3 regions of the Streptomyces sp. NPDC051064 genome follow, and region 2 is predicted to be linked to each of the others. Evidence: riboswitches for the same ligand, from Rfam matches in the RefSeq annotation. Region 2 holds a riboswitch; each other region holds the start of a gene.
The links. A riboswitch is a leader RNA that binds a small molecule or an ion and turns the genes downstream of it on or off. The one in region 2 is predicted to bind thiamine pyrophosphate.
Positions count from the first base shown of each region.

Region 1: linked by a shared signal. The riboswitch ahead of thiO (glycine oxidase ThiO) and the one ahead of ACIBCU_RS35980 (thiamine ABC transporter substrate-binding protein) in region 2 are both predicted to bind thiamine pyrophosphate.
Region 3: linked by a shared signal. The riboswitch ahead of thiC (phosphomethylpyrimidine synthase ThiC) and the one ahead of ACIBCU_RS35980 (thiamine ABC transporter substrate-binding protein) in region 2 are both predicted to bind thiamine pyrophosphate.

Region 1 covers NZ_JBITFK010000001.1:370,268-379,867, reverse strand. The annotation lists gene ACIBCU_RS01745 (sulfite oxidase-like oxidoreductase) at 1-447, shown strand, start outside; gene ACIBCU_RS01740 (deoxyribonuclease IV) at 481-1,344, opposite strand; gene pknB (Stk1 family PASTA domain-containing Ser/Thr kinase) at 1,366-3,288, opposite strand; gene ACIBCU_RS01730 (thiazole synthase) at 3,417-4,211, opposite strand; gene thiS (sulfur carrier protein ThiS) at 4,214-4,516, opposite strand; gene thiO (glycine oxidase ThiO) at 4,513-5,727, opposite strand; TPP riboswitch at 5,725-5,837, opposite strand; gene ACIBCU_RS01715 (NAD(P)/FAD-dependent oxidoreductase) at 5,984-7,225, shown strand; gene ACIBCU_RS01710 (Rv2175c family DNA-binding protein) at 7,288-7,653, shown strand; gene thiE (thiamine phosphate synthase) at 7,801-8,451, shown strand; gene metF (methylenetetrahydrofolate reductase [NAD(P)H]) at 8,571-9,488, shown strand; gene ACIBCU_RS01695 (hypothetical protein) at 9,539-9,600, shown strand, end outside.
Region 2 covers NZ_JBITFK010000014.1:90,324-99,923, reverse strand. The annotation lists gene ACIBCU_RS36005 (hypothetical protein) at 1-581, shown strand, start outside; gene ACIBCU_RS36000 (Rossmann fold nucleotide-binding protein) at 616-1,734, shown strand; gene ACIBCU_RS35995 (SRPBCC domain-containing protein) at 1,750-2,202, opposite strand; gene ACIBCU_RS35990 (ABC transporter ATP-binding protein) at 2,273-3,295, opposite strand; gene ACIBCU_RS35985 (ABC transporter permease) at 3,298-4,947, opposite strand; gene ACIBCU_RS35980 (thiamine ABC transporter substrate-binding protein) at 4,992-6,086, opposite strand; TPP riboswitch at 6,160-6,276, opposite strand; gene rlmN (23S rRNA (adenine(2503)-C(2))-methyltransferase RlmN) at 6,354-7,460, opposite strand; gene ACIBCU_RS35970 (DUF6191 domain-containing protein) at 7,701-8,039, opposite strand; gene ACIBCU_RS35965 (phosphatidate cytidylyltransferase) at 8,356-9,444, opposite strand; gene frr (ribosome recycling factor) at 9,444-9,600, opposite strand, start outside.
Region 3 covers NZ_JBITFK010000004.1:471,458-481,057, forward strand. The annotation lists gene ACIBCU_RS17110 (cupin domain-containing protein) at 1-229, shown strand, start outside; gene ACIBCU_RS17115 (DUF5326 family protein) at 381-590, shown strand; gene ACIBCU_RS17120 (helix-turn-helix domain-containing protein) at 879-1,646, shown strand; gene ACIBCU_RS17125 (SsgA family sporulation/cell division regulator) at 1,748-2,185, shown strand; gene ACIBCU_RS17130 (YibE/F family protein) at 2,250-3,605, opposite strand; TPP riboswitch at 3,677-3,810, shown strand; gene thiC (phosphomethylpyrimidine synthase ThiC) at 3,803-5,596, shown strand; gene ACIBCU_RS17140 (class I SAM-dependent DNA methyltransferase) at 5,675-6,412, opposite strand; gene ACIBCU_RS17145 (DUF805 domain-containing protein) at 6,763-7,119, shown strand; gene ACIBCU_RS17150 (hypothetical protein) at 7,201-8,025, opposite strand; gene ACIBCU_RS17155 (metallophosphoesterase) at 8,207-9,265, opposite strand; gene ACIBCU_RS17160 (LacI family DNA-binding transcriptional regulator) at 9,439-9,600, opposite strand, start outside.

The DNA.
Region 1 (9,600 bases), on a different contig from region 2:
GAATTCACGGCACTTCCCTTCTCCTCCGTCGTCGCGGACCTCCACTGCGTGACGAAATTCAGCATGCTCGGCGCCGAATGGGGCGGAATCCTGGCCCGCGAGGTGGTGGAACTTGCACCTCCGGCGCCCCACGTCACCCATGTGATGGTCTGGGCCGAATACGGATTCAGCTCGAACCTCCGGATCGCCGACTTCACGTCCGACCGGACGCTGTTCGCCACCCACAAGGACGGCGAACTGCTCACTGCCGAACACGGATTTCCGCTGCGCCTCGTCGTGCCGCATCTGTATGCCTGGAAGGGGCCCAAATGGGTCCGGGGCATCGAATACATGTCGGCCGACCGCCGTGGGTTCTGGGAGGAGCGCGGGTACCACAACATCGGCGACCCGTGGAGCGAGCAGCGCTACTCCTACCAGGAGGAGCCCGGGGACGGCCCCGAGCTCTGAGGTCCCGCGTCTCCCATGGGAGACGCGTGGCTCTCACCTGGTGGCGGAGCTCCGGAGGTCCTTCAGCCGCGTCACGTCCGCCGCATGGCCTTCCTTGCCGCCGGGCGTCTCGATGATCAGCGGCACGCCCTCGGTCGCCGGGTGCGAGAACAGCTCGCGGAACGGCCCGGCACCGATATGGCCCGCACCGATGTTCTCGTGCCGGTCCTTGTGGGCGCCCACCACGTCCTTGGAGTCATTGGCGTGGATCAGCTTCAGCCGGCCCTCGCCGACCGTGTCCACCAGCAGATCCAGGGTCTGCCGCATGCCGGCCGGGCCGGTCAGGTCGTGGCCCGCCGCGTAGATGTGGCAGGTGTCCAGGCAGACACCCAGCCTGGGGTGGGAATCCAGGGCCTCGAAGTACGGGCCGAAGTCCCAGGTCCGCGAGCAGAGCGAGGAGCCCTGCCCCGCGGTCGACTCCAGCAGCAGGAACGGGTCGTCGTCATGGGTCAGCTCGTCCAGCAGCGGAAGCATGTGCGTACGTACCTGGGCGAGTGCCACCTCGCGCGGGCGTCCGCCGGTCGCCGAGCCGGTGTGCACCACCACGCCCAGGGCGCCGATCTCTCTCGCCCGCCGCAGCGAGTGGCGCAGCGACAGGACCGACCGCTCGACCGTGGCCTCGGTGTGCGAGCCGAAGTTGATCAGGTACGGGGCATGGACGTACGCGGGGATCTGCCCGGCGGCGCACTCCGAGCGGAACAGCTCGTCCTGTGCCGGGTTCCCCGGCGGTGTCGCCCAGCCGCGCGGATTGGCGACGAAGACCTGCACGGTCTCCGCCGCCAGCTCCCGCGCGTAGCCGAGGCCGACCTTGGCGAGTCCGCCGGCCACGGGGACGTGACCGCCGATGGGGTTGCGCATGTGCTGCCAGTCCTCGTGGGTCTACAGGGCCTTGGTCCTGATGGTGATCGTGGAGCCTTCCGCGGCCTTCTCGCCGCCCTCGACCGACTGGCTGCCGACCGTGTCACCGAAGGAGAGGAACGGGCGGTCGACCTTGACCTCGAAGCCCGCGTCCTCCAGTGTGCTCCGGGCATCGTCGACGTCCTTCCCCGTGACATCGGGGACCTGGAGCATGCGCGGGCCCTTGGAGACCGTCAGCTCCACCGTGTCGCCCGCGGCGGCCTCCGCGCCGCTTCCGGGCGACTGCCGGGCGATCTCGCCCGCGGCCTCGGGTGAGTTGACCCGGTCGCTCAGCACCTCCGCCTTGAGACCCGCCTCGTCCAGCGCGGCCGTGGCGTCCTCGACGGAGAGGCCGGAGACGTCGGGCACGTCGACCGGGCTGCCCTTGCTGACGACCAGGGCGACCGCCGAGTCGGGATGGCGCTCGGTGCCGACCCGCGGATCCGTACGGATGACCTTGCCCCGGTCGATCTCCTCGCTGAACTCCCGGGTCACCATTCCGGGTGCGAGCCCCGCCTTCTTCAGCTCACGCCGTGCCTCGGCGAGGGCGAGCGCCTCGACATCGGGGACCTTCACGATCTCCGGGCCGCGCGAGATCACCAGCTTCACCGCGTCGTTGCCCCGGATGCGCTCGCCGGAGCCCGGATCGCTGCTGATCACCGTGCCGCGCTTCACCGTGTCGCTGTAGGAGCGCTCGACACCCCTCAGGTCCAGCCCCTCCTCCGCGAGCCGCTTCTCGGCAGCGCTCTGGGTCTGGCCCAGGAGGGACGGGACCCGGGTGAACTGCCCCGAGTTGATGTACCAGACGCCCACGCCTGCCCCCAGCACCAGGAGGACGGCGACGAGCACGGCGAGCGTCCCGCGCCGGCCGCGGCCGGCGAAGGGTCCGCGTCGACCCCGCCCGGGCTCCCGGGGCGAGGACGGGGGCATCTCCAGCCGGCTGGTGTGGTGCGCGGTGCCCTGGCCGGCCGGGATCACCCTGGGGATCACGCTCGTACGGTCCTCGGCGCCGTCGTGCCCCTCCGTGATGGCCTGCGGAGGCATCGCGTCGAGCTGCTCCTCGGTGAGAGCCGCCCGTATCTCACGGGACTGCGCGAGCAGGGCCACCGCGTCGGACGGACGGACGTCGGGGTTGCGCGCCGTCGCGGCGGCCACCAGCTCGTCCAGCCCGGCGGCCAGGTCCGGAACGGCGCCGGACGGCGCCGGGACGTCCTCGTTCAGATGCTGGTAGATGACCTGGGCGGCGGTGTCACCGCCATGGGGCTTGCCGCCGGTCAGCATCTCGTAGAGCACCACACCGCAGGCGTACACGTCGGACCGGGTGTCGGCCGTGCCCTGCTCGATCTGCTCCGGAGCGAGGTACGAGACCGTGCCCAGGAGCGAGCCGGTGGTGTCCGTGGCGGTTCCCACAGCGCGTACGAGACCGAAGTCGGCGACCTTCACCCGGCCGTCGTCCCCGATCAGGACGTTCTCCGGCTTCATGTCGCGGTGGACGAAGCCCGCCCGGTGCGCGGCGCCGAGGGCGGCCAGCACCGGTTCGAGGATGTCCAGCGCCGCCCGGGGCTGCAGTGCCCCCCGCTCGCGCAGGACGTCGCGCAGGGTGCACCCGGCGACGTACTCCATCGCCAGGTACACATACGCGCCCTGGGCGCCCTGGTCGAAGACGGCCACCACATTGGGGTGGGCGAGCCGGGCGACGGACTTGGCCTCGCGGATGAAGCGTTCGACGAACGCCGCGTCGGTCGCCAGCGCCGGGTGCATCACCTTGAGGGCGAGCACCCGGTCGAGCCTGGTGTCCACGGCCCGGTAGACCGTGGCCATACCGCCGACGGCGATGCGCGCATCGATGCGGTAGCGGCCGTCGAGCAGCTGCCCGACGAGGGGGTCCTGGAGGGTCGTGTCCACGGGGCGAGTCTACGAGCTGCCACGGACACCACGGAGTGGGCCAGGCATCCCGGGGACCGTTCCGGTGCCGAGCCGTGACAGGGGCATGCGCGTGCTGTGACGGGGAGACCCCCGCCGGTGCACGGCCCTCAGAAGGCCGGGCGCTCCGGATCCAGCACCGCGCGGCCCTCCGCCGGCGAGGACGCCTCCGCGAAATGGCGGCGCGGGATGCGTCCCGCCCGGTACGCCAGCCGTCCGCCGTCCACCGCGTGGCGCATCGCCGCCGCCATCAGCTCGGGCTCCTGCGCCCGGGTCACCGCCGAGGCGAGCATCACAGCGGCACAGCCGAGTTCCATCGCCAGCGCCGCGTCCGAGGCCGTCCCGGCGCCGGCGTCCAGGATCACCGGGACCGCGGCCTGCTCGACGATCAGCTGGAAGTTGTGGGGGTTGCGGATGCCGAGCCCGGAACCGATGGGGGAGCCGAGCGGCATGATCGCCGCGCACCCCACGTCCTGGAGCTTGCGGGCCAGAACCGGGTCGTCGTTGGTGTACGGCAGGACCGTGAAGCCGTCGTCGACCAGGATCTCGGCGGCGTCCAGCAGCTCGATCGGGTCGGGCAGGAGGGTCCGCTCGTCGGCCACGACCTCCAGCTTGATCCAGTCGGTGCCCAGCGCCTCCCTGGCCAGCCTGGCGGTCAGCACGGCCTCGCCCGCGGTGAAACAGCCCGCGGTGTTCGGCAGGACCTGGACGGAGAGGCGTTCCAGGACGGAGAGCACCGAGCCCTGCACGGTCGGGTCGAGCCGGCGCATCGCCACGGTGGTCAGCTCGGTGCCCGAAGCGATCAGGGAGCGCTCCAGTACGTCGAGGCTGGGCGCCCCGCCCGTCCCCATGATCAGCCGGGACGAGAACGCGGTGGAACCGAGCGTGAAGAGATCGTCGGACATGGTCAGCCTCCCTGGACCGCGGTGAGGACCTCGACGCGGTCGCCGTCGGCGAGCGTGGTGGCGGACCACTGGCCGCGGGGGACGACGGCCTCGTTCACCGCGGCGGCGACCCCGGAGGGCGCTGTGGTCAGCGCCGCGACCAACGTGTCCAGCGCGGTGCCGGCGGGCACGGTGCGGCCTTCCCCGTTGACGGACACGGAAACGGACTCGGAAACGGACTCGGACACGGGCACGGACTCGGAAGCGGGCACGGAACCGGCCTCGGGCTCGGAACCCGGGACGGCGGCGGGCGCGGGCTGTGTCATACGGGCTGCTCCTGCGGCGCGGGGGCGGTTTCTTCGGGGGAGGAGGCCGGTGAGCTCTCCGGGGAGACGGCGGCGAAGCGGCGCGGCGCGAAGGGGCGGCCCAGCTCGGGCAGCTCGCCGGTGGTCAGCACATGGGCCATCACATCGCCGGTGACAGGGGTCAGCAGCACCCCGTTGCGGTGGTGCCCGGTGGCGAGGTGCAGTCCGGGCAGTGCCGTGGGCCCCAGCAGCGGCGCGTTGTCCGGCGAGGCGGGCCGCAGACCGGCCCGGGTCTCGGTCAGCGGGAGCTCCGTGATGCCGGGCATCAGCTCATGGGCGTCCCGCAGCAGCTCGTACACCCCGCCCGCGGTGACCGTCGTGTCCCAGCCCATCTCCTCCGTGGTCGCGCCGACCACCAGCTCACCGTTGGCACGGGGGACCAGATAGACCTGGCTGCCGCGCACGACCGCCCGCACCGTCCGGCTGAGGAAGGGGGCGTAGGCCGGAGGCACGGTCAGCCGCAGCACCTGGCCCTTGACCGGGCGTACCGGCGGCAGGACCGCCTCGGGAACGCCCTGGAGCCGGCCGCTGAGGCTGCCGCCGGCGAGTACCACCTGGCCGGCCGCGAGCTCGGTGCCGTCCGCCAGGACCGCTCCCGTCGCGCTGCCGCCCGTGACGGAGAGCCGCTGGGCCCAGGCACGGCGGAAGACCACTCCCGCCCGCTCGCACGCGGTGACCAGGGCCGAGGCCAGCCGCCTGGGATCCACCTGGTGGTCGCCGACGACGCGCAGCCCGCCGCGCACGCCGGGGGCGAGCATCGGTTCCAGACGGCGGCACTCGCGGCCGCTCAGCCACTCGGACTCCAGACCGGAACGCTGCTGCAGAGCGTGCAGCTCCCGCAGATGCGCCCGGTCGTCCGAGTCCAGCGCGACGGACAGGGTGCCGCAGGCGCGGAAGCCGGTCTCCTGCCCGCTCGCCTCCTCCAGCTCGGCCACGAACGCCGGATAGCGTGCGGCGGAAGCCACGTTGAGACCGAGCAGCGTCTGCTCGCCGTAGTGGAGTTCGGTGACGGCGGCGAGCATCCCGGCCGCGACCTGGGCGGCGCCGCCGCCCGGCGCGGGATCGGCCAGCGTGGTGCGCAGGCCGTGCTGGGCCGACCGCCAGGCGGTCACCAGCCCGATGATGCCGCCTCCGACGACCAGGACGTCGGAACTGTCTGCGGAGATACGCATGGGCGTCCAGCCCCTCCCTTCGCCGGCATGACCCGGATCAGGTTCGTACGGTCGGAGGCCGGCCAGCCTCCCTCTCAGCCCGGTACGCCCGGACTCCCGCGAGTGCCTTACGGTGGCCAGCCTAGACCCCACCCCTCGCAGCCGGTAAGGGACCGGCACCCGTGGCCCGTTCGGCCGGCGGACCGTCCTCCCGCCGGTCGCCGGCCAGGTCCCACGAGCCCGGCGTGATCCGGACGGGAGGCCCTAGGGTGGACAGGTGAGCGAGCAGACAACACAGGACCCGGCAGCGGGAGAGCGGCCGAGCGGAGTCGTGATCGTGGGCGCCGGCATGGCCGGAGTGCAGACGGCCGTGGCCCTGCGCGAACAGGGCTTCACCGGCCCGGTCACCCTGATCGGGGCCGAACCCCACCAGCCGTACGACAGGCCGCCCCTGTCCAAGGCGGTCCTGCTCGGCAAGGCGGAGGACTCCGCCTTCGACGTCGACTTCGAGGCCCTGGACATCACTCTGCGCCTGGGTCTCGACGTGGCCGGACTGCGTGCCGGGGCGCACGAACTGGACACTCCGGAGGGGCCTGTCGCCTACGACGTCCTGATCCTCGCCACCGGAGCGGAACCCGTCGCACTGCCCGGTTCCGAGGGCGTGCCGGGCGTCCATCTGCTGCGCACCCTCGACGACGCGGCACGGCTGCGGCCCGTCCTGGAGCGGCAGCACGACGTGGTCGTCGTCGGCGCGGGCTGGATCGGCGCCGAGTTCGCCACGGCGGCCCGCGCGGCCGGGTGCGCGGTCACCGTCGTGGAGGCCGCCGGCCGTCCCCTCGCGGGCACGATGCCCGCCGAGGTCGCCGAGCCGATGGCCGCCTGGTACGCCGAGAGCGGAGCCGAACTCCTCACCGGCGCCCGGGTCGCACGCGTCGAACAGGGCGCCGTCCACCTCGCGGACGGCCGGGTGATCCCCGCCGGGGCGGTGGTCGTCGGCATCGGTGCCAGGCCCGCCACCGCGTGGCTCGCGGGCTCGGGCATCGCACTCGGCCCCGACGGCTCGGTCACCGCGGACAGCGCGCTCCGCACGTCGCTGCCCGATGTCTACGCCGTGGGCGACTGCGCCTCCTTCCCGTCCGCCCGCTACGGGGAGCGGCTGCTGGTCCACCACTGGGACAACGCGCTCCAGGGGCCGCGGACGGTCGCCGCCGCCCTCGCGGACGGTGCGGTCAGGACGTACGACCCGGTGCCCTACTTCTGGTCCGAGCAGTTCGGCCGCTTCGTGCAGTACGCCGGCCATCACGCGGGTGCCGACACGCTGCTGTGGCGGGGCGACCCGGGTGACCCGTCCTGGACGGTCTGCTGGCTGCGCCAGGGGGTCCTGGTCGCCGTGCTGGCCGTCAGCAGGCCCCGCGACCTGGCGCAGGGGCGCAAACTCGTCGAGGCGGGGGCGCGGATCGACCCGGAGCGGGCCGCCGACTCCTCCGTCCCGCTGAAATCGACGGTGCTCCAGGGGTAGGCACGGCCTCGTACGCCGGGCCCGGCTACCGACTGTCGGTCCGGGATGGCACGCTTGTCCCTGTGACCGAGATTGACGCAAAGATCGATGCTCTCGTCCCCGCATGGCTCCACCTTCCCGACATCGCGGAAATGCTCGATGTCGAGGTGACGCGCGTACGGCAGCTGGTCAAGGAAGGCCAGCTGATCGCCGTACGACGTGGTGAGAACCGGGCGCTCCAGGTGCCTGCCGCCTTCATCGACGGCAACAAGGTGGTCAAGGGTCTCGCAGGGACCCTGACGCTCCTGAGGGACGACGGCTACAACGACGAAGAGATGCTGGACTGGCTCTTCACCCCCGACCCGACCCTGCCCGGCACGCCCGCGCAGGCCCTGAGCGAGAATCGCGGTACGGAGGTGAAGCGCCGGGCCCAGGCGCTCGCCGTCTGACCGGAGGACCGTGGGCGAGGTGCGGGCCGTGGCACATCACGGCCCGCACTCCGCCGTAACCGGGCCTGCCGGCACGGCGATCCATCGACGTACGGTGAGTTGTCGCCGCCTCAGTGATCCAACGACGTACCGACGGGGGAAATCCTCATGTCCACGCCTCGCGACCAGCTTTCCGGCGCCCGGCTCTATCTGTGCACGGACGCCCGCAAGCGGCAGGGGGACCTCCCCGAGTTCCTCGACGCCGTGCTGGCCGGCGGCGTGGACATCGTGCAGCTGCGGGACAAGGGCATGGAGGCGGCCGAGGAGCTCGAACACCTCGCGGTGTTCGCCGACGCCTGCAAGCGCCACGGAGCGCTCCTCGCGGTGAACGACCGGGCCGATGTCGCCCATGCCATCGGCTCCGACGTGCTGCACCTCGGGCAGGGCGATCTGCCGGTGCCGGCCGCCCGCGCCGTCATCGGCGACGACGTGGTGATCGGCCGCTCCACCCACGCCGAGGCCGAGGTCGACGCCGCTGTCGCCGAGGCCGGCGTCGACTACTTCTGCACGGGCCCCTGCTGGCCCACCCCGACCAAGCCCGGCCGGCACGCCCCGGGCCTCGGCCTGGTGCGCCACGCCGCCTCGCTCGGCACGACGCGGCCGTGGTTCGCCATCGGCGGGATCGACGCCGGCAATCTGGACGAGGTGCTGGACGCCGGCGCCCGTCGCGTCGTCGTCGTGCGGGCGATCACCGAGGCGGCGGACCCGGCCGAGGCGGCAGCATCGCTCGCGCGGCGCATCCGGGCACACGCCATCTGAACCGGACGGCCCCGCACCCCGTCGGAGCGGCTGTCCGAAGGGTGGACAAAACCCACCTCATTCCGGGCAATTCGCTCGCTCTGGTTGGGGTACCGCCAGGCCCTGGTTAACCTCCCAGTATGGCCCTTGGTACACCTTCCACCCGGACAGATCACGCGCGCACCGTGCGTGAGCTGCTCGCGACCGGCGAGACGTCGTTCTCGTTCGAGTTCTGGGCGCCCAAGACAGAGAAGGGCGAACGGAACCTCTGGAACGCCCTGCGCCGGGTCGAGGCGGTGGGACCGAGCTTTGTCTCCGTGACGTACGGGGCCGGCGGTTCGACCCGCGCCGGGACGGTCCGGGCGACCCAGCAGATCGCCGCGGACTCCACGCTCACGCCCGTCGCACACCTCACCGCCGTCGACCACTCCGTGGCCGAGCTGCGCAACATGGTCGGGCAGTACGCCGACGCAGGTATCCGCAACATCCTCGCGGTGCGCGGAGACCCGCCCGGCGACCCGATGGGCGAGTGGATCGAGCACCCGCAAGGCGTGCGGTACGCGGCGGATCTCGTCCGGCTGATCAAGGAAGCCGGTGATTTCTGCGTCGGCGTCGCGGCCTTTCCCGAGATGCACCCGCGATCCGCCGACTGGGACACCGACATCGGTCACTTCGTGGACAAGTGCCGCGCCGGTGCCGACTACGCGATCACCCAGATGTTCTTCCACCCGGAGAGCTATCTGCAGATGCGTGACCGCGTGGTCGCCGCGGGTTGCGACACCCCGGTCATCCCCGAGGTGATGCCGCTCACCAGTGTCAAACAACTGGAGAGATTCGCGCAGCTCAGCAACGCGTCCCTGCCTTCCTCGCTGAAAGAGCGCATCCTCGCCGCGAAGGACGACCCGGCGGCTGTACGCTCCATTGGCATCGAGTTCGCCACGGAGTTCTGCGCGAAGCTGCTCTCCGAGGGTGTCCCGGGGCTGCACTTCATCACGCTCAACAACTCGACGGCGACACTCGAGATCTACGAGAATCTCGGACTGCACAAGCAGTCCTGACCGGCCGTACCCGCCACCAACCGGGGCGGTGGCCGTAGGAGGGGGCGGGCGTGGGCTGGACGGTCCTCTACATCGCATTCGGCATAGTGGCGTTGTGGCTGCTGGGCGAGGT
Region 2 (9,600 bases):
GGGTCGCACTCACCGCGGCCGGGCTCGCGGTCGAGGCGTACGCGAGCCGGGGCTCGGCGGGCAGCCCGTTCCCGCTGCCGGGCCGGCTCGACTCCACCCCGGCCGCCGTGCTCGCGGGCTGGATCCTGACCGCGATCGGCCTGGCCATGGCGGGGCCCGGTCTCACCCATCTGTGCGGGCGGCTGCTCCAGGCGGTGCGCCCGGGAGCCGTACGGCTGCTGGCGGGCCGGGTCCTGATGGACGAGGCGTGCCGGATCGGCCGCCCGCTGGGAATCGTCTGCGCGGTGCTGTCCGGGGTGATCGCGGCCTCCGTGCTCTACACCGACGGGCCCCGTCCCTTCGGCCCGCTCACCGCGCTCGGCGCCGTACTCGTCGTCGGCTGCACCATGGCGACCCTGCTGACGACCGCCCTCGAGGCCAGGCAGGCCCGTGCCCGTACGGCCAGGACGTTGCTGCGGCTCGGCGCCCCGGCCTCCTCGCTCCGCATGGCCGCCGCTCTGCGGGCTCTGGTGCTGCTGGCCGTCTTCGCCCCGCTGACCTGGGCGATCGCGGAGCTTGCGGCACTGCCTCTGACGGAGTGACCACAGCCGCCGGGGCGGTACGTAGCATGGCGGCGTGGAGAATCCGGACGAGAACACGTACGCACCCGGCGTCGAGATCGAGACGCTCACCGCATTCGACCAGGCGGTCGCGGCCGGAACCCTGGCCGGCCACCGCGTCCAGTCCGTCGACCTGACGGACCGGAGCGACGCGCTGCTCGCGACCGGCACCCGGGGCGCGGTCTTCCTCGGCTGCCGCATGGAGCCGCGCGCCGAGGCGAAGATACGCGCGGACGGGGCCTTCGTGTTCCCGCCGGTACCCGGCCTCCCCTTCGACCCGTACCGCGGGCTGCTCTACACCCCCGACGCCCTGTACGAGGGCCTGTCGGAGGGCGGTTACGCCGCAACCCCCGACGCGCGGGCGTACGGCTGGTTCCAGCTGACCAAGGCGAACGGCGACGTCTTCGCCTCGATGCTGCGGGCGCTCCACGACGACGCGGTCTCCGACGCGCTGGACGAACACCTCGTCGGGGCCCGGGTGGTGGGCGTGATGGGCGGCCACGCGATGGCCCGCGGTTCGCGGGAGTACCGAGGCGCCGCGCGGCTCGGCAGGGAGCTGGCGCGCAGCGGTCTGACCGTGGCGACGGGCGGCGGGCCGGGCGCCATGGAGGCGGCCAACCTCGGGGCGTACGCGGCTCCGCACTCCGATGCCATGCTGCTCAAGGCCTGCGAACTCCTGGCCTCGGCACCGTCGTTCAGCCCGTCGGTCACCCACTGGGCCATGGCGGCCTTCGCCGTACGGGAGCGCTGGCCCGACGGAGGGTCCTCGGTCGCGATCCCCACGTGGTTCTACGGCCACGAACCGCCGAACGCCTTCGCGGACCACATCGCCAAGTACTTCGCGAACGCGGTGCGCGAGGACGGGCTGCTGGCCCGCTCGACCGCGGGTGTGATCTTCCTGCCGGGGGCCGCCGGAACGGTCCAGGAGATCTTCGACAACGCGACGCCGAACTACTACGAGTCGCGTTCCGCGCCCACGCCGATGGTCCTGGTCGACCGCGCGCACTGGACGGAGAAGCTGCCCGCCTGGCCCCTGCTGAGCGCGCTCGCGGCGGACCGTCCGATGGAATCCCGTATCGCGCTCGTCGACACGGTGGAGGAGGCGGCCGGGGCGCTCGCCCGGCTGACGGGCTGACCCGCTCCGACGGGCTCAGCCGGCGGCGAGCCGGGCATCGAGGGCGTCGAAGAACGCCTCCCAGCCGTCCTCGGCCGCCGCGTACTGCTCGGGGGTGAGATGGCCGCCTCGCTGGTGGAAGACCATCTCGGTGGACTTCCGGCTCTTCTCCGTGAGGGTGACCGTGACGGTCTCGCCCTCGATGTCGGCAGGCGCGCTCCTGTCCTTGAGCGTGAACACGAGCCGCTCGGGGGCGGACACCTCCTGGTAGACGCCGTGGAAGGGCATCTCCGCCCCGGGCACCACGATGACCAGGCTCCACTCGCCGCCAGGCGTGACATCCATGGACACCCGGTCGAGCGGCACGTCCGCGTCGCCCCCGTACCAGGCGGCGAAGTCCTCGGGGTCCGTCCAGGCTTCGAACACACGGTCGCGGGGCGCCGCGACGACGCGGGTGATGTCGATGCCCTCGCGGGCTGAGTCAGCCATGATCCCTGGTTCCTTTCCGATGCCCCTGACCAGGGGACCAGGCTCCGGGCGGGGCTGCCACCCGGACGGTTCAGGCCGGGGGCAGGACCACCGTCTCCGCCGGGTCGAAGGTCACGCCCACGGTGGCCCCCTCCTCGGGGGTGTCCCTCAGAGCGCACTCCGCCTCCAGGGGCGGCCCGTCGTCGGGGTGCAGGGTGACGGTGACGTGGTGGCCGCGGAAGGTGCGTACGCCCACCGTGCAGCGCAGGCCTTCCTTGGGGCCGCCGATCCGGACGCCGCCCGGCCGCACGAGCAGCTCGCACTCGCCCTGCGGCGAGTCCTCGGGCACCGGGACCTTGCCCCAGACGGTGTCGGCCGCCGTGCCCGTGACCGTGGCGTCCACCAGGTTGTCGAAACCGAGGAAGCGGGCGACGAACGCCGACGCGGGCTGCTGCCAGACCTCCAGCGGGCTGCCCGCCTGGGCGATCCGGCCGTCCCGCATGACCACGACCCGGTCGGCGAGCGCGAAGGCCTCGCCCTGGTCGTGGGTGACGGCGAGCACCGTCGTGCCCAGCCGGCCGAAGAGGGCGCGCAGTTCGACGACGAGCCGTTCGCGCAGGCTCCGGTCCAGCTGGCCCAGTGGTTCGTCCAGCATCAGCAGCTTCGGGCGGGGCGCCAGGGCCCGGGCGAGTGCCACCCGCTGTTGTTCGCCGCCGGACAGGGCGGCGACGGCCCGCCGCCCCGCCCCGGGCAGGCCGACCAGGTCCAGGAGTTCACCGGCCCTGCGGTCGCGCTCCGGGCGGGGGACGCCGTGCATCCGCAGTCCGAAGGCGACGTTGGCGCCGACGTCGCGGTGCGGGAAGAGCTGGTGGTCCTGGAACATCAGGCCGAGCCCGCGGCGGTGCACAGGCAGCCGTGCCTGGTCCGCGCCGTCCAGGAACACCCGCCCGCCGTCGAGGGGCTGGAGCCCTGCCACGGCCCGCAGCAGCGTCGACTTGCCGCTGCCGCTCGGGCCCAGCACGCAGACGATCTCGTGGTCCGCGACCTCCAGGTCCACCGCGTCCAACGCGGTCCTCTTCCCGAAACGGACCGTGGCCGACTCCACTGTCAGCATCTCTAGAACTCCCCGGATCGGTCGGTACGGATACGTTCGAGCAGGAGCAGCGACACCGCGCAGACCAGCATCAGAATCGTGCTGAGGGCCATCGCCTGGCCGTAATTGAGCTCGCCCGAGCGCCCCAGCAGCCTGGCGACGGCGACCGGCAGGGTGGGGTTGTCGGGGCGCGCGATGAACACGGTCGCGCCGAACTCACCGAGCGACACGGCGAAGGCGAAGCCGGCGGCCACCAGCACCGCCCGCCGCACCAGCGGCAGGTCGACCTCCCGCCAGGCCCGCAGCGGCGAGGCGCCGAGCACCGCCGCGGCCTCCCGCAGCCGGTCGTCCACCGCGCGCAGGACGGGCAGCATGGTCCGTACGACGAAGGGGACGCCCACCAGCGCCTGGGCGAGCGGCACGAGGATCCAGGACGTACGCAGATCCAGCGGCGGCTTGTCGAGCGTGATCAGGAAGCCGAAGCCGACGGTGACGGCGGACACTCCGAGCGGCAGCATCAGCAGGGCGTCGAAGCCACGCACCAGCGGTCCGGCGTGGGGGTACCGCCCGCTCGAGCGAAGCCGAGAGTGGGGGAGGGTCAGGGCCGCCGCGGCGAGACCCCCGATCACGAGGGCGATCAGGGTCGCGACCAGTGCGTAACGCAGGGAGTTCCCGATGGCGTCGAGCGGCGGGACCAGGAAGGTGGAGCCGCCGGCGTCGGCCGACTGCAGCGCGCGGTAGAAGCCGAAGCCGTAGCCGCCCGAGGTGTCCAGGGAGCGTTCCACCAGTACACCGAGCGGCACCACGATCAGCAGCAGGACGGTCAGCAGTACCCCGCCGAGCAGCGCCCACTGCCCTGCTCCGTGCGGGCGGCGGGAGGTCTGGGCCGCGTCGACGAGCTTCAGCGCGGTCTCCCGGCGCCGTACGGTCCAGGCGTGGACGGCGAGGATCCCTCCGACAGCGGCGAACTGAATCAGGGTCAGCACGGCGGCCGTCGGCAGGTCGAGCAGCTGAGCGGTCTGCCGGTAGATCTCCACCTCCAGCGTGGAGTAGGCCGGACCGCCGAGGATCTGGACGACCCCGAAGGAGGTGAAGGTGAAGAGGAAGACCATCAGAGCCGCCGCGGCCACGGCCGGGGCGAGCGCGGGCAGGGTGACACGCCGCCAGGCGGCGAGGCGGCCGGCCCCGAGCACCCGGGCGGCCTCCTCCTGCCGGGGGTCGAGCTGGGACCACAGGCCGCCGACGGTCCGTACGACCACCGCGTAGTTGAAGAACACATGGGCGAGCAGGATCGCCCACACGGTCGTGTCGAGGCGGATCCCCCAGAGTTCGTCGAGGAACCCGCCGCGCCCCAGCAGCGCCAGGAACGCCGTGCCCACGACGACGGTGGGCAGGACGAACGGCACGGTCACGACGGCACGCAGCAGCTGCTTGCCGGGGAAGTCGAAACGGGCGAAGACATAGGCGCCGGGCAGTGCGATCAGCAGGGTGAGCACGGTCGAGGCGAGGGCCTGCCAGGTGGTGAACCAGAGGACGTCGAGGATGTCCGGCCGGCTCAGCACCGTGCCGATCCGGCCGAACTGCCAGTCTCCGTCCGTCTTCAGGCCCCGGCCGACGATGGCGACGACCGGATAGGCGAAGAACAGCGCGAAGAACGCGACAGGCACGGCCATGAGACCGAGCCGCACCGCGTTCCCCCTCCACGGGGGCCGCGCGACTACTTCACGACGAGCGAGGACCACGACTGGACCCACTGCTCACGGTTCTTGGCGATCTTCTCCGGTGCGACGGTCTCCGGCTTGTCGACGGTGGCCCCGAACTTCGTGAAGAGCTCCGGCAGCTTCGCGTCCTTCACCACCGGGTTCACGAACATGTTCAGCGGCATGTCCTCCTGGAACCGCTTGCTGATCAGGAAGTCCAGGAGCGCCTTGCCGCCTGCCTCGTTCTTCGCACCGTCCAGCAGTCCGGCGAACTCGATCTGGCGGAAGCAGGTGCCGGTGGCGACACCGGTCGGGGCCTCGCTGGGCTGCGGATCGGCGTACAGCACCTCGACGGGCGGGCTGGAGGCGTACGAGACGACGAGCGGCCGGTCGGCCTTGGCCTTCTTACCGCCCGCGGAGCCGGAGAACTCCTCGTTGTAGGCCTGCTCCCAGCCGTCGACGACCTTGACGCCGTTGCTCTTCAGCTTCTTCCAGTAGTCCTGGTAGCCGCTCTCGCCCTGACTGGCGACGGTGCCGAGGAGGAAGCCGAGGCCGGGTGACGAGGTCGCGGCGTTCTCGGTGACGAGGAGGTTCTTGTACGCGGGCTTCAGGAGGTCGTCGAAGGAGTTCGGCGGGGCGAGCTTCTTGTCGGCGAAGTACTGCTTGTCGTAGTTGACGCAGATGTCGCCGGTGTCGATGGGTGTGACCCGGTGCTTGTCGGCGTCGAGCTGGGTGTCGGCCGCGACGCGGTCCAGGCCCTTCGCCTCGTACGGCGTGAACAGGCCGTTGTCCAGGGCACGGGAGAGCAGGGTGTTGTCGGCGCCGAAGAACACGTCGCCACGCGGGGAGCCCTTGGTCAGGATCTCCTGGTTGAGCGCTGCCCCGGCGTCACCGCTCTTCAGCACCTTGACCTTGTAGCCGGTCTCCTTGGTGAACGCCTTCAGGACGGCGTCCGAGGCGTTGAACGAGTCGTGGCTGACGAGGGTGACGGTCTTCGAACCGGTTCCCGTGTCACCGGAAGACTTGTCGTCGGAGCCCCCGCAGCCCGCGAGCGCGGTGACTCCGAGCGCGGCGGCGAGCGCGGTCGCCGCGTACTTCGTCGTGGTGTTCATGGTGATGTCCTCCTGGAGGTGACCAGGAAGAGACGCGGCCCTGCCCGCTCGGCGAGCGGGCAGGGCGCAACAGCTTGAGTAAGGTCCGAACTTCCTACCCGGAATGACCCGGGCGAGGTTCAGAGGGTCTGCGGCCGACCTGTCCTCGGTGCCGCACTCTCAGCGCTGTGGCGCTCCCCTGTCGGAATATGAAGTTGCTTTCCCGGCCAGGCTACACCGGCCGGATCACGCCGGACCGGCCGGATCCAGCCCGTACGCGGGACCGCCTCAGCGCTCGGACGCCGCCAGCTGCCCGCAGGCGCCGTCGATCTCCTGGCCGCGGGTGTCCCGGACGGTGACCGGCACACCATGGGCGGCGATCGCTTCGACGAAGGCCTTCTCGTCCTCGGGCCGCGATGCGGTCCACTTGGACCCCGGCGTCGGGTTGAGCGGGATGAGGTTGACGTGCACCCGCTTGCCCTTGAGCAGCCGGCCCAGCCGGTCGCCCCGCCAGGCCTGGTCGTTGATGTCGCGGATGAGCGCGTACTCGATGGAGATGCGGCGCCCCGACTTCTCCGCGTACTCCCACGCGGCGTCCAGGACCTCACCGACCTTCCAGCGGGTGTTCACGGGGACGAGGGTGTCGCGCAGTTCGTCGTCCGGAGCGTGCAGCGAGACCGCGAGGCGGCACTTGAAGCCCTCGTCGGCGAAGCGGAGCATCGCCGGCACCAGACCCACCGTGGACACGGTGATCCCGCGCTGCGACAGCCCGAGGCCGTCCGGCTCCGGGTCGGTCAGCCGGCGGATCGCCCCGACCACGCGCTTGTAGTTGGCCAGCGGCTCGCCCATGCCCATGAAGACGATGTTGGACAGCCGCGCAGGCCCGCCCGGGACCTCCCCGTCGCGCAGGGCCCGCATGCCGTCCACGATCTGGTGCACGATCTCGGCGGTCGACAGATTACGGTCGAGTCCCGCCTGCCCGGTGGCGCAGAACGGGCAGTTCATCCCGCAGCCGGCCTGTGACGAGATGCACATGGTCACCCGGTCCGGGTAGCGCATGAGGACGGACTCGACGAGCGTGCCGTCGTGCAGCTTCCAGAGCGTCTTGCGGGTGGTGTCGTCGTCGCAGCTGATGTGGCGCATCACCGACATCAGGTCGGGGAACATCGCCTCGGCGAGCTTCTCCCGCGACGCGGCCGGGATGTTGGTCCACTCCGCCGGGTCGTGCGCGTACCGCGTGAAGTAGTGCTGCGACAGCTGCTTGGCACGGAAGGGCTTCTCGCCGGTCGCGGCGACTGCTTCCTTGCGCTCGTCGGGGGTGAGGTCGGCGAGGTGCCGCGGCGGCCGCTTGGCTCCACGGGGCGCGACGAAAGTGAGTTCTCCGGGCTTAGGCATGGTTCCTCCAGTGTTACAGACACGCCGCGGTCCCAGAGACCTCCGCAGGCTCAGGAGAGGTGAGGGGCCGGTGGCCTCGGGCACCCTCGGCCGCCATCAGCCGACGTAGGCGCCCCCGACGGCCCTGGGACGGCTCGGCGCGCTTGCGGGAACCGTGACCGATCGCACGGCGGGAGGGAGGCGCACACGGGCACCCGAAATCGCATGCGCGTCCGAGTCGGTGGCCCGTCCTGCCCGCTGTCAGGCCTTACCGGGCTCCCGGCGGCCCGGCTTCGGCAATCGGACCACCGCGGTGCCCATCGCCAGGTCCACCGTGGTCCGGTTCGGAGGCGCGCCGTCCTCCTCGTCGTCGCGCATCAGAAGAGCCGACTGCCGTTCCTTGAGCTCGTTCTGCTTCCCCGGCGAGAAGCTCGCGTGCAGTTGCTCGAATCCTGTCGCGGAGATCTGCCCCTGGCGGGCGCCGTTGCGCCAGGGGAGGACGCCCGCACGGCCCGCACGCAGCAGAAGCTGATCGACGAAGGCCAGGAGCGTCAGGCCGACGACCAGCCCGGGGAGGGTCATGAATACGGCGAATTCCATGCTGCCAGTATCTGCGGACCGCCCACGGGCGACCAGGGGTACGGAGCCACGGCACACACGCGGAATGTCCCCGCCCGGGGCGCGGGCACACGCAGCCCATGACCCTCATGTGCCGTCAGCAGTCGAACTCGCCGAGCGCTGGCAGGGCCCCCGTGGTTCACATGGGCATTCCTGGGGGTGTGGTCCCTATGCGGGGTGTACATCCTCGTACGGCTCCGCAGGAACGGCTGGAAGTTTCCCCGACGCCGTTGAGCACGCTCGGAGGGCCCGCCGGACGGCGGGCCCTCCGAGAGAGCGGGGCGCGGACCCGAGGGCCTCAGCCCGCTCCGACGAACAGCACCAGCAGCAGCCATACGACCGGGGCGCTCGGCAGCAGCGAGTCGAGCCGGTCCATGATGCCGCCGTGGCCGGGCAGCAGCGTGCCCATGTCCTTGATCCCCAGGTCCCGCTTGATCATGGACTCGCCGAGATCCCCCAGCGTGGCGCTGGCGGCGACGGCGAGGCCCATCAGCAGGCCCTGCCACCAGCTCCCGCCGTCGATCAGGAACTCCATGCACAGGGCGCCGGCCACCATCGCGAAGGCGACCGCGCCGAACAGGCCCTCACGGGTCTTCCCGGGGCTGATGCGGGGTGCCAGCTTGTGCGTGCCGAAGCGCCAGCCGACGGCGTACGCGCCGGTGTCGCTGACCACGGTCAGCAGGAGGAAGGTCAGCACACGCCAGGCACCGTCGTCCGCGGTGAGCATCATCGCGACGAACGTCGCCAGGAACGGCACATAGAACACGGCGAAGACGCCCGCCGTGACGTCCTTGAGGTACCCCTCGGGGGGCTCCGTCATCCGCCACACGAGCACCGCGAGGGCGGTGAGCGCCATCGCGACCCAGGCGCCCTCCGCCTCCCGCACATAGCCGGCGACCACCATCGCGGCGCCGCCGACGGCGAGCGGCACGAGCGGGGCGTTGATGCCCTTGCGCTCCTTGAGGCGGGACGTGAGCTCCCACAGGCCGACCACCACCGCCAGCACGACCACGCCGACGAAGACCGCCTTGACGATGAACAGGGAGCCGACGACGAGCGCACCGAGACCGACACCGACACCTATGGCGGCACGCAGATCACGCCCCGCACGCTTCTTGGGCGGCGGCGGGGACGGCAGCGGGGTGGACATGGGCTCCTGCGGCTTCTCGTCACGGAACAGGGGGCCGCTGACGCGCGCGGCGTCCCCGTTCCGGTCGTCGCGGTCGTCAGCGTCTCTACCTGCGTCGGGAACGTCCGGCACGATGGGCATGGGCCGAGTCTGCTGGGCACCGTGCACATCGTATGCAGGACCCGCCGGAGCGCCCCCCACCTCGGGCGCGCTCCAGTAGCCGGCTCCCTGCGGGGCGCCCCAGGAAGAGTCGTTCATCAGACTTCGAGCAGCTCGGCTTCCTTGTGCTTGAGCAGCTCGTCCACCTGCGCGACGTACTTCGCGGTGGTGTCGTCGAGCTCCTTCTCCGCGCGGCGGACCTCGTCCTCGCCGGACTCCTTGTCCTTGACGAGCTTGTCGAGCGACTCCTTGGCC
Region 3 (9,600 bases), on a different contig from region 2:
CGTGGGCCTGTACGCCCTGGACGCCGGCGCCCTCGACCCCCAGCAGCCGCACAAGCAGGACGAGGTCTACCTCGTCGTGAGCGGCCGCGCCGCGATCACGGTCGGTACGGAGACCACGCAGGTGGCGCGGGGGAGCGTCGTGTATGTACCGGCGGGCGCCGCTCACAAGTTCCACCACATCACCGAGGACCTCAGGGTGATGGTGATCTTCTCCCCGCCCGAGGGCTGACCCGGCTCTCCCGGGGGCCGGGCCCCTCGCGTCCCGATGTTCCCTAGGGGATCGCTCAGGGGACTTCAAGGGCTCCCGGGCGCCCGCCGGCCACCCCCGCGCCTCTAGCATCGAAGCAGGAACTCACAGAGACGAGGTAGCGGCGATGGCGGTGCGGGAGATTTTCGCGGGGATGCCCTGGTGGGTGAAGTGGGTCGCGGTGCCTCTCATCGCGATCGTCGTGTTCGGCGGGCTGATCGCCAGCGTGGTCGGTTTCGTCATCGGACTGCTGTTCAAGGCGCTGGTATTCGTCGTCCTCGTGGGTGGCCTGATCTTCGTCGTGCGGAAGTTCATGTCCTCGTCCGAGCGCAGCGACTGGTAGGAGGCGTGGCCGGACGCCCGGTCACGCGGTGTTCCGGAGACCAGGTGACGGCAACGGGATTCGGCGATTAGCCCAGCTGAGCTAAGTCACGGTCGAAACCTCACTCGTGACTGAACGTGCGGATACAGTGGCGTACCGCTGCCGCCAGCTGGGAAATGACGGTCCGTCACCATCCTGCCCAGTGGTTTGTGCGACCGTCCGGTCTCCGGACCCCAGGCTCGCGGCGGGCCCGTGGGGGCGGCCCCCGCGGGTGGGCTGAGAGCCCGTCACCATGCCTGGGGGTGACCTGTGACCACGGCATCGAGTACCGCTGTCCCGACGTTGATCGGTTCGGTTCAGCGGGCGTTGAGACTTATGGAGGCTGTGGGCACCCACCGGGACGGGGCGCCGGCCAAGCAGCTCGCCCGGGAGGCCGGGCTTCCCCTTCCCACCGCTTACCACCTGCTGCGGACCCTGACCCATGAGGGGTATCTCCGCAGGGAGAACGGCGTCTTCCTGTTCGGAGCCGCGGCCGAGCGCCTGGGCGGAGGACCCGCGACGCCGCGCCCCGGAGTGATCGTCGAATCGCTCGCCCACTGGGCGGACGTCATCGGTGCCCCTGTGTACTGCGCCCTGTACAAGGATGGCGAGATCGAGATGGTCGCCGTGGCGGACACGCCGGCCGTCCCCGCGGTGCACGAGTGGGCCTCGTTCCGCGAGACGGGCCATGCCCACGCCCTCGGGCAGTGCCTTCTCGGGCAGCTCGACGAGCGTGCGCGGGAGGATCATCTGGACCGGCACCCCGTCCGGCCGCTGACGCGTTACTCCCTAAGGGACCGTCAGGCGTTGCTGAACCGGCTGAGATCGATGAAACGTACGGAACCTGTCGTCGAACGGCAGGAGTACGCCGTGGGAACTGTCAGTGCGGCCATTCCGATCACTGTCGGTTCCGCCGTGGCGGCCATGGCTGTTTCTCTCCCACTGCACCAAGAAGAACGGTTGCTCCCCGCAGTCGAACAACTACGCTGCGAAGTGACCGCTCTCTTGCGCTCGTTCGTGTTCTCTATCAGTATCTGAAAAATCACTCCTTGTGATCCGCTATCGCGTGCACCACGATGGCGTCAATAGGGCCATGGGGGATCATTCCTGGCCAGTTTCATCTACTGCGGGGTTGAACGATGCGCGAGTCGGTTCAAGCAGAGGTCATGATGAGCTTCCTCGTCTCCGAGGAGCTCTCCTTCCGTATTCCGGTGGAGCTCCGGTACGAGGTCAGTGATCCGTATGCGATCCGGATGACCTTCCACCTGCCAGGTGACGCCCCCGTCACCTGGGCATTCGGCCGTGAGCTGCTGCTCGACGGTCTCAACAGCCCCAGTGGTGACGGCGATGTGCACATCGGCCCCACCGAGCCCGAAGGGCTGTCGGATGTACACATCCGCCTTCAGGTCGGCGCGGACCGTGCGCTCTTCCGGGCCGGCACGGCACCTCTTGTGGCATTTCTCGACCGGACGGACAAGCTGGTGCCGTTGGGGCAGGAGCACACGCTGGGTGACTTCGACGGCAATCTGGAAGAGGCACTGGGCCGCATCCTCGCCAAGGAACAGAACGCCGGCTGAAGAAGGAGGATCCGGCTGACCACCGAGCACCGGTGGCCCGGGCCCATGCGTCCGGTGTCCCGGCTCACGCCTTGCGGCGTCGCCCCCTCCCGGTCCGTGCGGGTGCAGGAGCTCCGGCTTCCGCGCCGAGCCCCGTGCGGTCCGCGGAGACCACCAGGGCCGCGAGCACCGTCGTCACCGGCACCGAGGCGACCAGCCCGATCGATCCGACCAGCGTGCGGACGATCTCCACGGCGACCAGTTCGCTGTTGGCCACCGTGCCCACGCTGCTCTGTGCGATCGAGAACAGCAGCAGCAGGGGGAGCGCCGCGCCCGCGTAGGCGAGTACGAGTGTGTTGACGACCGAGGCGATGTGGTCGCGCCCGATCCGGATACCCGCCCGGTAGAGCCGGCGTACGCCCATGGTCGGGTCCGCCTGGTGCAGCTCCCAGACCGCCGACGTCTGGGTCACGGTCACATCGTCGAGCACACCGAGCGAGCCGATGATCACACCGGCGAGCAGCAGGCCGCTCATGTCGATGTCCGGGTAGAGCCCGTGAATCAGGCCGGTGTTGTCATCCGTGTTCCCGGACAGGCTGGCCCAGCCGATGAAGAGCGAGCCCAGCAGCCCGATCAGCAGCAGCGAGATGAGCGTGCCGATGACGGCCACGGAGGTGCGGGCCGTCAGCCCGTGGCAGGTGTAGAGGGCGATCAGCATGATGGCGCTGGCCCCGATCACCGCGACGACCAGGGGATTCGAGCCCTGCAGGATCGCCGGAAGGATGAACAGGGTCAGAACGGCGAACGAGACGGCGAGAGCGATCAAGGCCATCAGACCGCGCAGCCTGCCCACCGCGACCACCACGAGGGCGAAGATCCCGGCGAGCAGCGCCATCGGGAACGAGCGGTCGACGTCGCTCACCGAGTACTGCAGGTCCCGGGGCGCGTCGGGCGCGTACGCGACGACCACTCCCTGGCCCTCGCGCAGTTGCCGGGGTGCGTCGGGCTGGACGACCTCGACGAACGTACGGCCCTTGTCCTTGCCGGTGGTCACCTCGACCGTGGCCTTCTTGCACTCCCCCGACTGCTCGTTGACGGCTTCGCGTCCCGACGGGGTGGAGGTGTCTCCGGTCGGCGGCACCTGCGAGGCGTTGACGTCCGCGCAGTCGACCGAGACGACCTTGGTGACCTGCCCGTCCTGGGTCTGGCGGTCGAAGCCGACCCCTGTGCGCTCATGGGCGGGTGCCCCGCCGGGCCAGAAGGCCACGAGGCCGACCAGGACCGCGGTGGCGAAGGGGATCAGTACCGCCGCGATGACCTTGCGCAGATGCTTGGACACGGGTGCGGCAGGCCCGTGGCTGTGGGTGTGGCCGTGCGCATGACTCTGTGTGCTGCCTGATGCGGGGCCGTGGGGTTCGGGGGCGCTTCCGGGGGACGTCACACGGCGATCATCCCAAGAACCGGGGAGGCCCTCTGGCCAGCACACCAGAACGGAGGTTAGCGTGGAGGCGCATTTGTACACGCGGGAGCTCGGAGCACCGGGCTGAGAGGGCGCTGACCTCCGTATATCCGTACGGGACACGCTGCGCCGACCGCCGAACCTGTTACCGGGTAATGCCGGCGTAGGGAGTAGGTCTCATGACCACAGCGGACGCACGCACGCCTGCCTCCAAGCAGAACGCCCAGAACGGTGAGGGCGACGAGGCCAGGAAGTCCATCGGCTGGCACAAGGGTTACGTCCAGGGCTCACGCCCGGACCTCCGGGTGCCGGTCCGTCAGGTGCACCTCACCACCGGCAAGGACGTGACGCTGTACGACACGTCCGGGCCGTACACCGACCCCACCACCGACACCGACGTACGCCGGGGGCTCGCCCCCCTACGGGAGAACTGGATCATCGCCAGGGGGGACACCGAGGAGTATGCGGGACGGCCCGCGCGTCCCGAGGACGACGGGCTGAAGCACACCTCGCCGAGGGGCGGTCTGCGCAACCTGGACGCGGTCTTCCCGGGCCGCCCGCGCCAGCCCCGCCGCAGCCGTGACGGCCGGCCCGTCACGCAGCTCGCGTACGCCCGCCGGGGCGAGATCACCCCGGAGATGGAGTACGTCGCGATCCGGGAGAACGTCGGACCCGAGGTGGTGCGCGAGGAGATCGCGGCGGGCCGGGCGGTCCTGCCGGCCAACGTCAACCACCCGGAGATCGAGCCGATGATCATCGGCAAGCGCTTCCTGGTGAAGGTCAACGCGAACATCGGCAACTCCGCGGTCACCTCCTCGATCGAGGAGGAGGTGGACAAGATGACCTGGGCCACGAAGTGGGGCGCCGACACGGTCATGGACCTCTCCACCGGCCGCAACATCCACACCACCCGTGAGTGGGTCCTGCGCAACTCCCCCGTGCCGATCGGCACCGTCCCCCTCTACCAGGCACTCGAGAAGGTCGACGGCCGGGCCGAGGAGCTGACGTGGGAGATCTACAAGGACACCGTCATCGAGCAGGCGGAGCAGGGCGTCGACTACATGACGGTGCACGCCGGCGTGCGGCTGCCGTACGTTCCGTTGACGGCCCGCCGCAAGACCGGGATCGTCTCGCGCGGCGGGTCCATCATGGCCGCCTGGTGCCTGGCACACCACAAGGAGTCGTTCCTGTACGAGCACTTCGAGGAGCTGTGCGAGATCCTCGCGGCGTACGACGTGACGTACTCGCTCGGTGACGGACTGCGTCCCGGCTCCATCGCCGACGCCAACGACGAGGCCCAGTTCGCCGAACTCCGGACGCTCGGCGAGCTCAACACCGTCGCCAAGCGGTTCGGCGTACAGACCATGATCGAGGGCCCGGGGCACGTCCCCATGCACAAGATCAAGGAGAACATCGACCTCCAGCAGGAGATCTGCGAGGAGGCGCCCTTCTACACCCTGGGCCCCCTCACCACGGACGTCGCCCCGGCGTACGACCACATCACCTCGGGCATCGGCGCGGCGATGATCGCCTGGTGGGGGACGGCGATGCTCTGTTACGTCACGCCCAAGGAGCACCTGGGGCTGCCCAACCGTGACGACGTGAAGACCGGTGTGATCACGTACAAGATCGCCGCTCATGCGGCGGACCTGGCCAAGGGGCACCCCGGGGCGCAGGAGTGGGACGACGCGCTGTCGGACGCCCGGTTCGAGTTCCGCTGGGAGGACCAGTTCAACCTGGCGCTCGACCCCGACACCGCGCGGGAGTTCCACGACGAGACGCTGCCGGCCGAGCCCGCGAAGACGGCCCACTTCTGCTCGATGTGCGGGCCCAAGTTCTGCTCGATGAAGATCTCCCACGACATCCGGCGGGAGCACGGCGACGAGCAGGCCGTGATCGAGGCGGGGATGGCGGAGAAGTCCAGGGAGTTCGCGGCGAGCGGCAACCGCGTGTACCTGCCCCTGGCGGACTGACCTGATGGCCGTGGCGGGGGCCCTGGAGAGCCCCCCCCACGGCCCGGTGGCGCACAGCCGCCGCCGGCCGTCCGGGTTTCACACCGTGGGCGGCTTCCTCCACACGGAGACGTGCGACCTGCTGGACGCCGTGAACGGCGCCTCGGTCCAGTCGGCCCACCGCTCGGACGGCTCCAGGCCTGCGATCTCGGCCATCAGGTCGAGTTCGGCGGGCCAGACGTAGCGGTGGGGCGAGAGGAGCGTGGAGCCCCGGCCGTCGGCGATCGAGTAGTGGTGCGAGACCACCTGCTGCTTCACCAGGTCGTACGTGTCGAAGCCGACGTGCCGCTCGCCGACGTGGAACGGGCGGGCGGTCTCGCCCGGTGGCAGACGCTGCAGTTCGGGGACGAACACCTCGGCCACGAAGCGGCCGCCCGGTTCCAGATGCTCCGCGGCGTTGCGGAAGCACGCGACCTGCTCGCCCTGGGAGAGCAGGCAGGTGAGGGCGTTGTAGACGACGTAGACCAGGCTGAAAGTGCCCGGAGCCCGAGCGGTGGCCATGTCTCCGGCGGTCACGGCGATGTCGCTGCCACCGGGCTTCCTGCCGAGCTCCTGGGCCATGGGACCTGACTTCTCGATTCCCGCCACACGGACACCCCGCGCGCTCAGCGGAAGCGCCACCCGGCCGGTCCCCACAGCGAACTCCAGCGCGGGGCCGTGCCGCGCACGGCGCTCGAGGAAGTCCACCGTCGGGCCCAGGACTTCGGGCGTGTACATGTGGGCGGAGGACTCGTCGTAGCTCTGCGCTACCTGGGTGTTCCAGAGGTCCGTATCCATGACCCCGGAGGTTGTCACGTGGCAGAGCCGACGGGCCATCGGATTCTCCCCGGAGCGCTCGGTGGGCGGCGTAGTGCGGGGGGTGGAGCGGCGCATGTCTGATCGTCAGATTGCGTCGATAGAGGATGAAGAGTGCCCACAATGGCTGGTTCAGGCCGTTCAGCACCGTCCTGTCGCGCCTTCGAGGAACTTTCGGCGTCAGTATGGACACAGCCGTGCTGCAGGTCGATGTAAGTTTCCGCGGCAGCCCGAACGCTGTTGACCGTTTCCTTATCTGTGCTTTACCTTCCGCTGTGCTTGGCCGAAATTGGTGTGCGCCCCGAACGGGGGCGCCTGGGGAGGGAAGCACAGTGAACTGGTACCTGGCTGTACTCAAGAACTACGCGGGCTTCGGCGGGCGTGCGCGCCGCAAGGAGTACTGGATGTTCGTACTCTTCAACTTCATCGTCGCGGTCGTCCTGAGCCTGCTCGGCCTGGCCATCGACTCGCAGATTCCTTACATCATCTACCTGCTGGCCGTGATCATCCCGACGATAGCCGTCGTCGTGCGCCGCCTGCACGACACCGGCCGCTCCGGCTGGTGGATCCTGATCTCGTTCGTCCCGCTCGTGGGCGGCATCATCCTGCTCGTCTTCATGTGCACCGAGGGTGCGCGCGAGGTGAACGAGTACGGCCCGAACCCGAAGCTCGCCCCGCAGGGGATCTGAGCTCCTCACCGGGTGTGATGTCTGCAGAGGCCGGAGCGGCAGCACGCCGTTCCGGCCTCTCCCGTGTCGGGTCCAGCCGGATCACTCCGGCTGGTGCTCCGGGCCGCCGTAGTCGGGGCTGGTGAAGTCGGGGCTGGTGAAGGTGGGGCGTGGGCCGGCCGAGGGGCCGTTCTCCGGTCCGGAGAAGTCCGGCCTGCTGTAGCCGATCTTCGGGATCCGGTTGGCCGAGCGGTGCGGTGTGCGCGAGGCGGGCCCCGCGGTCGGATCGGCCAGCGCGTCCCGGAGGAAGGGCAGGATTCCGCGTTCCAGCAGTGCGTGGCGCCATGCCTCCCGGGCACGCGCCACGTCCTCCGGCAGTTCCTCCTCCTCGTCCACGGCCGGCAGCGCGGTGGCGCCGTTGCGCAGGGCGGTGACGAGGAGACCCACCGCGGCGACGAGGATGGCCGCGGCGGCGACGGCGGCGAAGAACCACCCGGCGGCGACCATGGTTCCGGCGAAGGCCGGGGCGGGGCTGAGCGCCTTCAGCGGGTAGCCGACGGCCAGGAATATGAGCGCGGCCGTACCCGCGAGGACCGGTGCCAGCACGGCGATCACCGCGAGGGTGCCGGCGCCCGTGGGGTCGGCTTCTTCCGTGGCGGGGCTGAGGACGGATGCGTGGGCGTCCGGGTCCCCGGGGCCGCGCAGCTCACCGCGGACCTTCACGTAGTGGTCGTACTCGGTGGCCGCCGCCGCGGTGATCAGGGGCGTGGCGTTGAGCGCCATCGTCCGCAGCTGTTCCGTGTTGAGACGGTCGCCGACTCCGTCCAGATCCGGTCGTTCGTGAGCATGACGCAGCGCGTCGGCAAGGATCCGCTCGTACTCGGGGCGGTCCTCGGCCAGCAGGTGCGGAGCGCTTTTCATGTGCATCCCCCGATGCTCCGTAGGGCCTGACCGACCGTACGGGCCGGGCGATCGGGCGGAAACGGAGGAGAGCCTGCGACTGGTACGCCGATGGTAGAGCGCCTACGGCACGGGGTGACAGGGTGTTTCCGGAAATTGGCCCAGCGGCTGACGGTGTCGGGTCGTCATGCGTCTTCCCCGACGACCGTCAGTCATGCAGGGGAAGTTGGACGACCAACAGCTTTCCGGCCATGGTCACCCCGCCGTCCATGGCGATGGCGAGCCCTTCCGCATAGACGTGCGGGCCGTCCACCACGGGCCGTGCCACGTCCTCGCCCTCCTCCGTTCCGACCTCGCCGAGGAGATACGGGATAGGGCTGTGGCCATGGACGACACGCTGTCCGCCGTACGTCGACATCAGTTCGCGAACGGCCTGGGCGCCGCCCTCGTCGCGGAAGGCGAACCGCTTGGTGAGTTTGCGGAAGAGGTCCCAGCACTCATCGGCGTCGTTCCGCGTGAGAATGGCGTGCACCGTGTCGTTGACGTCCTCGATGGTGGATCCGTAGTCGAGGTAGGCGGTCGTGTCGGAGTGCATCAGCAGATGCCCGTCCTCCTCGACCACCGCGTCGAGCCGGGACATCCACTGGAGGTGGACGTCCTGGAGCCGTTCCATGTCCGTCTTCTGGCCGCCGTTGAGCAGCCAGGCGGCCTGGAAGGTCGCCGTTCCGGCGCCGGAGTTCACCGGGGTGTCGCCGAACCTCTTCGCACCGAGCAGCAGCAGTTCGTGGTTGCCCATGAGCGCCTTGCAGTACCCGCCGGCAGCGGCGGCCTCCGCGGAGAGGCGCATGACGAGATCGATGACGCCGATGCCGTCCGGACCGCGGTCGGTGAAGTCGCCGAGGAACCAGAGCCTGGCGTTGCCGGCCGCCCACCGGCCGTCGGCGTCGACGAGTCCCTGCTCACGCAGGGCGGCCAGGAGCTCGTCCAGGTAGCCGTGGACGTCGCCGACGACGTACAGCGGACCGCGGCCGGAGTCGGCGGCGGGCCGGGCCTCCGGCACGGTCTCCACCTGGACGGTGTCGCCGCGGTTGATCACGGGAAGATCGCGCTCGGTGGGGGTGTACCCCTCCGGCGGTTCGTCGCCCACCACGGCGTTGCCGGGGTGCGGCAAGGGCGCGGGCATGGGCACCTGCGCATACGGCGGTACGCGGAAGTCACGCAACGTCGCTGTCCGCACCACGGGTTCCTGACCGGCCCCCTGAGTCATCGACCCCTCCACCACCGTCGCGCCTCCGTACACCTGACGGGCCCTGCCTGGTAGAGGGGTCCGCGGTGTCGTGCGCCCATCATAGGAATGCGGATCGTGCTGTGTGACGCACCAGGGGTGTTGAATCCGTGCGAGCATCCGGTTCATCGGCCGTTTGGTCCGGATTAATCCGTTCAGTCCCCGGCAGGTGATCGCGGAGGGCTGACGGTGGTGCGCGGCGGACGTCGTTGCGAGGACGTCCGGACGATGAGCTCCGTCGGTATCACCTGCTCCACCGGGCCGTCGTGCTCGACCCCTTCGATGGCGTCGATGAGGAGTTGGACGACGGCCGTGCC